Regions from separate parts of the Streptosporangium sp. NPDC049078 genome, predicted to be linked through region 1. Evidence: riboswitches for the same ligand, from Rfam matches in the RefSeq annotation. Region 1 holds a riboswitch; the other holds the start of a gene.
The links. A riboswitch is a leader RNA that binds a small molecule or an ion and turns the genes downstream of it on or off. The one in region 1 is predicted to bind cobalamin.

Region 1 (4,237 bases):
GAACCGCACGAGGCGCGCGAGGACACCGTCGTCTTCCCCGCCCTGCGCGAAGTCGTCTCCGCCAAGCAGTTCGCCGAGTTGGGCGAGATCTTCGAAGACGAGGAACACCGCCGTTTCGGTACGGCCGGCTTCGCAGGCGTCGTCAACCAGGTGGCCGACATCGAGAAGAGCCTCGGCATCTACGACCTGGCCCAGTTCACTCCCCGGGGGTGAGCTGTCGATGACTTGAACGCGATCATGCGGTGTGTGGCCAGGAAGCTTCCTGAACGCCGGCCCGAAGCAGGGCTTCGGGCCGGGAAGCGGCACTGATCAGAGATCCGCTCGGACAGCTCGGGCGGCGGCGACCATGTTGGCCAGGGCTGCTCGCGTCTCGGGGTAGCCGCGGGTCTTCAGCCCGCAGTCGGGGTTGACCCACAGACGGTCGGCCGAAACGGCCTGGAGGGCGTTGCGCAGGTTGTCCTCGATCTCCTCGGCGGTCGGGACGCGCGGTGAGTGGATGTCGTAGACGCCGGGGCCGATGCCGTTGGCGTAGCCGACCTCGGTCAGGTAGGGCAACAGCTCCATGTGGGAGCGGGCGGCCTCGACGCTGGTGACGTCGGCGTCCAGGTCGGCGATCGGGCTGATGATCTCGCCGAACTCCGAGTAGCACATGTGGGTGTGGATCTGGGTGGAGTCGGCGGCGCCGGAGGTGGCCAGCCGGAACGCCCCGACCGCCCAGGCCAGATAGACCTCCTGGTCGTCCTTTCGGAGCGGCAGGAGCTCGCGCAGCGCCGGCTCGTCCACCTGGATGATCCCGATCCCGGCGGCCTCCAGATCCGTGATCTCGTCCCGGAGCGCGAGGGCCACCTGGCGGGCGGTCTGCGCCAAGGGCTGGTCGTCGCGGACGAACGACCAGGCCAGCATCGTCACCGGCCCGGTGAGCATGCCCTTGACCGGCCTGGACGTGAGCGACTGGGCGTAGGAGGCCCACTCCACCGTCATCGGCTCGGGGCGTGAGACGTCGCCGTGCAGGATCGGCGGGCGCACGCAGCGGGAACCGTACGACTGGACCCAGCCGTGGTCGGTGGCGGCGTAGCCGTCGAGTCGCTCGGCGAAGTACTGGACCATGTCGTTGCGCTCGGGCTCGCCGTGGACGAGCACGTCCAGGCCGAGCTCCTCCTGAAGCGTGATCACGCGGGCGATCTCGGTGCGCATCGCCTCGACGTAGGCGTTCTCGTCGATCCGTCCCGCCTTACGGTCCGCGCGGGCCTTGCGGATCTCCGCGGTCTGCGGGAACGAGCCGATCGTCGTCGTGGCCAGCTCGGGCAGTCCCAGTTTGGCCCGCTGCGCCGCGAACCGGACCGCCCGATCGGCCCGCCGCGCGTCACCAAGAGCCTCCAGCCGGGCCCGGACGTCGGGATCGGCCGGTACGACAGGGGGTTTCACGGCCGACGGGTTCTCGGAGCGCAGGTCGGCGGCGAGACCGACCAGCTCGGCGACCTTCTGCCGGGCGAACGCCAGCCGCGCCCGGACCGCCGGGTCCAGCGCCGCCTCACTGTCGAGGTCGATCGGGACGTGCAGCAGTGAACAGGAACTGCTCAGCTCCACCGTGTCGGCGAACCCGAGCAGGACCGCATACGTCGACTTCACCCGCGCCGGGTCGGCGCGCCACACGTTCCTGCCGTCGACCACCCCGGCGACCAAGGTCTTGCGGGCCAGCCCGCCGACCGAGGCCACCGCCTCCAGGTTGCCGGGTCCGGCGACGAAGTCGAGCCCGATCGCCTCGACCTCGGTGGAAGCGATCGTCCGCAGCGCCTGCGCACCGACGGCGCCGAAGTACGTGGCGAGCAGGATCTTCGGACGGCTGGGCAGGCCGCCAAGCCGCCGGTAGGCCCGCCCGAGCGCGTCGATCTCCCGGGCCCCGAGGTCGCGGGCCAGGACAGGCTCGTCGAACTGCACCCATTGCGCGCCCGCGCCCGCCAGCCGTTCCAGCAACTCGGCGTAGGTCTCCACCAGGGAGTCCAGCAGGTCGAGCGGGGTGAATCCCTCAGGTGAGTTCGGCGCGGCCTTGGCCAGCAGGAGATAGGTGAGCGGGCCGACGAGCACGGGCCGCGTCTCGATCCCCAGATTCCTGGCCTCCAGATACTCGGCCACGGGCTTGGCGGCCGAGCCTCCGGCGAGCTGGAACCGGGTGTCCAACGCCATCTCGGGGACGATGTAGTGGTAGTTGGTGTCAAACCATTTGGTCATCTCCAGGGGCGGAAGCTCGGCAGTGCCTCGCGCCATCGCGAAGTACCGGTCGAGCCCGGTGAGGTCGCGGTAACGCGTCGGCACGGCGTCGATCATGACCGTGGTGTCGAGCACCTGGTCGTAGAACGAGAACGTGTTCGACGGGATCGCATCAAGGCCCGCGTCACGCAGCTCGGTCCAGACCGAGCCGCGCAGCGACGCGGCGGTCGCCTCCAGCTCGTCGGCGCCGATCGTGCCGGCCCAGAAATCCTCGGTGGCGAATTTGAGCTCCCGATGCGCGCCGATGCGCGGGTAGCCCAAAACGGTCGTCCTCATGGCAACTTCCCTCGTCTCGCCAGTATGCGGCCAGGCAGGAGAGAGAAACGCAACGCGGAGCAGGCCCCCGGCGAGCGCGTCCCAGGCCCTCCCACGAGGCCGCGGACCACCGCGCGCCGAGCGGCACGCGGGCGGAGGCAGGTCTTCGGACTCGCGGGCACCATGCCTGAGGCATGACCTACTGGCCGTCGCTTCCCAGGCACGCGCCCAGTGCTTGTGACGGCGGTCGTTCCTGCTTACCGCTGCGGGGCAGTCCCGGATTCACACCGGGTTCCCTCTTACGACGCCCACCCCCGAAGGAGACGGGCGAACCATCCACACCGGAGAGCTTAACGGCCCGGCCACCGTTCGGGCCCAGTCGTGTGCGCGTCGGTGGCTCACTACGGGCGAACGGCGACCGATTCGGCGGAGAGCGTGACCTCGATGGTGATGTGCGGATTGTCCACTTGCGGGAGCTGAAGCCCACGCTTGAACTCCTCCGCATCGTCCGGCATCATCTTCGGCTGAACTGTGACCTTGACGTGGCCGGTCTCGTCATCTGGGTGCGTCGTCATCGTGGCCACCTCAGGACGGGATTGGAGCCAGGACACGACCGTGTCCTGGGCCTCCCGAAGCTCCGCGGCCGAGAATCCCTTGCCGCCGATCAGGGTGACCTCCACGGGGAGGGTCCTGGCCAACTCGATCGCGCGAGTCGGAATGGGCCCCTTGAAGCCGACGCGCAGCCCTCGCTGGTCGTCGACGTACCTGACGCCGGAGATCTCGTCGGGAAACTCCGTATTAAGTTTGTCGATCACCTGACTGTTGGACGACTGCGAACCGAAGCGGTCGATGGCCTCCTCGTAGGAGATGCCCTCCGATCTGGCGATGGTCCCAAGGTCGACCAACTCGGCGTAGGGAATGCCGTCGATCGTCACGCCCGGGTCGGTCACCGCGGGGTCGTAACCCTCGAAGTCCGTCGGCTTGGGCGACGAGGTAGCAGCCACCCGGGTCGCGTACCGCTTGACGACCTCCTCCAAAGGCCGACCCGACGACGCTGCCTCTCGCTTGAGCCGCTCCAGGGTGGGCCGATGCGCTTTGGGCTGATCGGCCCGCGGCAACACGATCGTCTCGCTTCCGGCCACAGTGAGTGCCGGACCGGCACCGGACTGGCCGCAGGCGCACAACGACGCAAGCACCGCAATGGTCAAAAGCAATTTCTTCACACCTAAGGGACGCTCCGCCGCCCTGAAGGGTTCATCCAGCCGCTCCCGGTGCGGCGAAGTCCGTTCGTCAAATAACTTGGGTCTCTTGGCGCACTCCGGAAGGCACGGTCCGGCGCCGTTACGCGGGCGGAGGACGGTTGTGACCGGGCTCTCGCCGTTGCGGAGCAGGCGTGGTGCCGATGCCGGCCCGTGTCCTGGTCGCCCCGGTTGCCTGCCGAAGTGAAGCGCGGCCGGTTGCCCGTACTCCGCTGTCATGGGTGGCCGTTCACTCAGTCCGTCATCGCGCGGGCGAAGTGCGGTTCCGCCGCTTCCAGTCGCGGTACCGAGATGCCCAACCGTCGTGCTTCGGCCAGGGTGTCCCGGCAGACCTCACGCGGCTCCTCGGCGTCGGGATCGGAGTGCGCCGCGAAATTCACGCGCGCGAGCGCGACATGAGCGGTCAGCCAGGCGAGCACGGGGGCCGTCAGCCAGGCGGGCGCACGCAACACCAG
Region 2 (4,237 bases), on a different contig from region 1:
GTGCCTGGCCGGGATCAGCGGCGGCCTGGCCGTGAGCGCGGCGATCGACCGGGTGGCCGGGCGCGTCGAGAAGGTCGGCTACGCCGCGATGCCCGTGCCCGAGTGGGCCGTGGTCGCCACCGTGGTCGGTTTCTACGTGCTCATGGCCATGGTGGCGCTGGGATGGCTGGGATGGCTGCGCTGGCGCGGCCTGGTCGTCCTGGGCGCGCTCACCTACCCGCTCTACCTGTTCCACACCCCGGCCGCGGTCCTGATCGTCCCCGCGCTGCGGGACGTGCTGCCGCCCCCGCTGACCGCCCTGGTCACGGTGCTGGCCGCGACGGCGTTCTCCTATCTGGTGTACCGGGTGGCCGAGCGTCCGCTTCAGGAGTTCGTCAAATCCGTGCGGCGGAGAAGGGCCGCATCCCCGTCTCCGTCACAGCTCCCCGCGCTCTCCTCGATCCCCCTCGCAACGGGCGAAAAGGCTTCGGTGCCATAACTGTCCGACCACCGGGCATAGTGAAGGGTCTAGGGTCGGGAATAGATACCACGGAGAGAAACAGTCCCTGACGAACAGAGGGTGCGCATGACGGTACGGCGGGTGATGGGCATCGAGACCGAATACGGCATCTCCGTGCCCGGACAGCCGGGGGCCAACGCGATGGTGACCTCCTCTCAGGTCGTGAACGCCTATCTGGCGGCCTCGGCCGCCAGGGCACGGCGCGCGCGATGGGACTTCGAGGAGGAGAACCCGTTGCGGGACGCACGGGGGTTCGACCTCGCGCGGGAGGTGGCGGACCAGAGCCAGCTGACCGACGAGGACCTCGGCCTGGCGAACGTGATTCTCACCAACGGGGCCCGGTTGTACGTGGACCACGCCCATCCCGAATACTCCACACCCGAGTGCACCAATCCTCGGGCGGCGGTGATCTGGGACAAGGCGGGCGAACGGGTGATGCACGACGCGGCGGTTCGCGCCTCGGCGATGCCGGCCAACGCCCCGATCCAGCTCTACAAGAACAACACCGACAACAAGGGCGCCTCCTACGGCTGCCATGAGAACTACCTCATGCGCCGGGCCACCTCGTTCGCCGACATCGTCAGGCACCTGACGCCGTTCTTCGTCTCCCGGCAGGTCGTCACCGGCGCGGGCAAGGTCGGCATCGGTCAGGACTCACGGGGCGAGGGCTTCCAGATCAGCCAGCGGGCCGACTTCTTCGAGGTCGAGGTGGGGCTGGAGACGACGCTCAAGCGGCCGATCATCAACACCCGGGACGAACCCCACGCCGACCCGGAGAAATACCGTCGCCTGCACGTCATCATCGGTGACGCCAACATGTCGGAGATCTCGACCTACCTGAAGCTGGGGTCCACCGCGCTCGTCCTGGCGATGATCGAGGACGGCTACTTCACCCGAGACCTCGCCGTGGACAACCCCGTCCAGGCCCTGCGCGCGGTCTCACACGACCCCACGCTCAAGTACGAGATCTCCATGCGCGACGGCCGCAAGCTGACGGCGGTGCAGCTCCAGATGGAATACCTGGAGCTCGCGCGCAAGTATGCCGAGGAGCGCAGCGCCAACGGCCTGGACGAGCCCACCAAGGACATCCTGGAGCGCTGGGAGTCGGTCCTCACCCGCCTGGCGGAGGATCCGATGCAGCTGTCCGGCGAGCTCGACTGGGTGGCCAAGCTGGAGCTTCTGGAGGGATACCGGACCCGTGACGGCCTTCCCTGGTCGCATCCGCGTCTGCAGCTCGTCGATCTCCAGTACTCCGACATCCGTCCCGACCGAGGACTCTACAACCGGCTGGTCGCCCGGGGCCGCATGCAGCGCCTGGTCACCGAGGAGGAGGTGCAGAGGGCCATCGAGGTGCCGCCCAACGACACCCGGGCCTACTTCCGAGGCCGCTGCCTGAGCCAGTACAGCGAGTCGGTGGCCGCGGCCTCCTGGGACTCGGTCATCTTCGACATCCCCGGCCGTGAGTCGCTGCAGCGCGTCCCCACCCTTGAGCCGCTGCGCGGCACCAAGGCCCACGTGGGAGAGCTGTTCGACCGCTGCCGTACCGCCGCTGAGCTGGTGACGGCGCTCACCGGCGAGCAGTGACGTCCTGAGCGGGGCCTGAGAAGGGCCTGAGAGGGGGAGGCGGCCCGGCCGGGCCACCTCCCCCTCTTCGCGCCTACCGGATCCCGTCAAACCGGACACCTGGATTGACGGGGGACGGAGAATCGGGATACGTTCCGGGTGCTTTGTGGCGGTGCGAGGGAAATCCGGTGAAATTCCGGTGCGGTCGCGCCACTGTAATCCGGCCCGCGAGGGCCGGGAGCCAGGTCACACTCGGCCGCCACCGACCTACGAAAAGGGACGCGTCAATCCCGGAGGAGGTGGCCGTGAGCCAGATCTCGGCACCGCACACCCAGCCCATCCCATGGCACTCGCTCACCCGCTGGCTGCTCGCCGTACCGGCGCTGCTGCTTCTCGCCTATCTGGTCACCTTCGACCAGGGGGCGATCTCCCAGGCGGGAAACTACCTGCACGAACTCATGCACGACGGGCGTCACCTGCTCGGCGTACCGTGCCACTGAGCCGCAGGTGATCTCCAAACTCATCGTCCGGGGCCTCGTCGCCGGACTGCTCGCAGGGCTGCTCGCGGCCGTCTTCGCCTACACCGTCGGCGAACCACGCATCGACCAGGCCATCGCGCTCGAGGAGGCGGCCGCGGCCGCCTCCTCGGCCGAACCACACGACGACACCGGGACCGCCGCCCACTCCCACGGTGAGGAGGAGGCCCTCGTCAGCAGGGACGGGCAGCGTTTCGGGCTCTTCCTCGCCCTCGGCCTGTACGGCCTGGCGATCGGGGGCCTGTTCTCCCTCGTCTACGCGGCCGTACGCGGCCGGGCGGGACCTCGCTCGGAACCGGTGCTCGCGGTCACGCTCGCCGCCGCCGCGTTCACCTCCGTCGTCCTCATCCCTTTCATGAAATATCCCGCCAACCCACCGGCGGTCGGTGACCCGGAGACGATCGACCAGCGCACCGTGCTCTATCTGGTCGCCGTGGCCATCGGGATCCTCGCCGTCGCCGCCGGCACCGCCGCCCACCGCTACGCCTCGCGGAGTGAACCGTGGGTGCGCTGGCTGTCGGCGGGCGCCGCCTTCCTGGTCCCCGTCGTCGCGGCCTGGATCCTCCTGCCGGAGATCTCGGAGGTGCCCCAGGGCTTCCCCGCCGATCTCCTGTGGGACTTCCGGATCGCCTCGATAGGAACCCAGGCGGTCTTCTGGGCCGGTGTCGGCGCGCTCTTCGCCTTCGCCGCCCGCAGGCGCGGCCCGGTGTGACGACCCCCTCGGGGGTCACCCGCCTGCTCCTGGTCTGCCACGCCTCCACCTCGGCGACGGCGCGGGCCGCGTTCCCCGTCGACGAACCACTCGACGAACGCGGCCTGCGCCGGGCCGAGAGGATGGCGCGGCACCTCGGCTGGGCAGACCCCGGTTCAGCGGCCTGCCCGGCCGAGCTGCGCTGCGTCCAGACGGCGGCGGCGCTCGGCCTGCGGGCGGAGCACGACCCGCTGCTCGCCGACTGCGACCACGGCCGCTGGAGTGGCATGACGCTCGGCGAGGTCGAGGCCGCGGAGCCCGAGGCGCTCGCCTCCTGGCTCGGCGATCCGGGCGCGGCGCCGCACGGCGGGGAGTCGATCACCGCGCTCCTCGCCAGGGTTTCCGGCTGGCTCGCCGTCCGTACTCCCGGCAGGGCCGTCGCGATCACCCATCCGGCGGTCATCCGTGCCGCGGTCGTCCACGTCCTTGGCGCCCCCGCCCGCTCCTTCTGGCGCGTCGACGTCGCGCCGCTGGCCCGGGTGGCACTCACCGGGCGCGGCGGGCGCTGGCGGCTCAGCCACCTCCCCTGACGGCGCGACCACCCGACCACGTGAATGCGAAGGAGATCCCAAGGTGCGCAACCCCCGCTATCCCTTCACCGCGATCGTGGGGCTGGAGGACCTGAAACTCGCGCTGATCCTCAACGCGGTCTCCCCCCGCGTCGGGGGAGTACTGGTCAGAGGGGAGAAGGGCACCGCCAAGTCCACGATCGTGCGGGCGCTGGCCGCTCTCCTGCCGCCTGTCGAGGTGGTGACCGGTTGCCGGTTCTCCTGCGACCCCGCCGCCCCCGACCCCGGCTGCCCCGACGGGCCACACGGGTCACACGGGTCACACGGGGCCCCCGAGGGGCCGGCGGCCCGGTCCATCAGACCCGCCCGCCTGGTCGAG

Region 2: linked by a shared signal. The riboswitch ahead of AB0B90_RS13700 (CbtB-domain containing protein) and the one ahead of metE (5-methyltetrahydropteroyltriglutamate--homocysteine S-methyltransferase) in region 1 are both predicted to bind cobalamin.

The regions. Positions count from the first base shown of each region.
Region 1 is NZ_JBEZEL010000010.1:215,812-220,048, forward strand. It holds gene AB0B90_RS19020 (hemerythrin domain-containing protein) at 1-213, shown strand, start outside; gene metE (5-methyltetrahydropteroyltriglutamate--homocysteine S-methyltransferase) at 310-2,544, opposite strand; cobalamin riboswitch at 2,663-2,854, opposite strand; gene AB0B90_RS19030 (hypothetical protein) at 2,925-3,746, opposite strand; gene AB0B90_RS19035 (2-dehydropantoate 2-reductase N-terminal domain-containing protein) at 4,016-4,237, opposite strand, start outside.
Region 2 is NZ_JBEZEL010000007.1:165,163-169,399, reverse strand. It holds gene AB0B90_RS13710 (acyltransferase) at 1-478, shown strand, start outside; gene dop (depupylase/deamidase Dop) at 566-2,083, shown strand; cobalamin riboswitch at 2,203-2,333, shown strand; gene AB0B90_RS13700 (CbtB-domain containing protein) at 2,368-2,562, shown strand; gene AB0B90_RS13695 (CbtA family protein) at 2,570-3,310, shown strand; gene AB0B90_RS13690 (histidine phosphatase family protein) at 3,307-3,879, shown strand; gene AB0B90_RS13685 (VWA domain-containing protein) at 3,923-4,237, shown strand, end outside.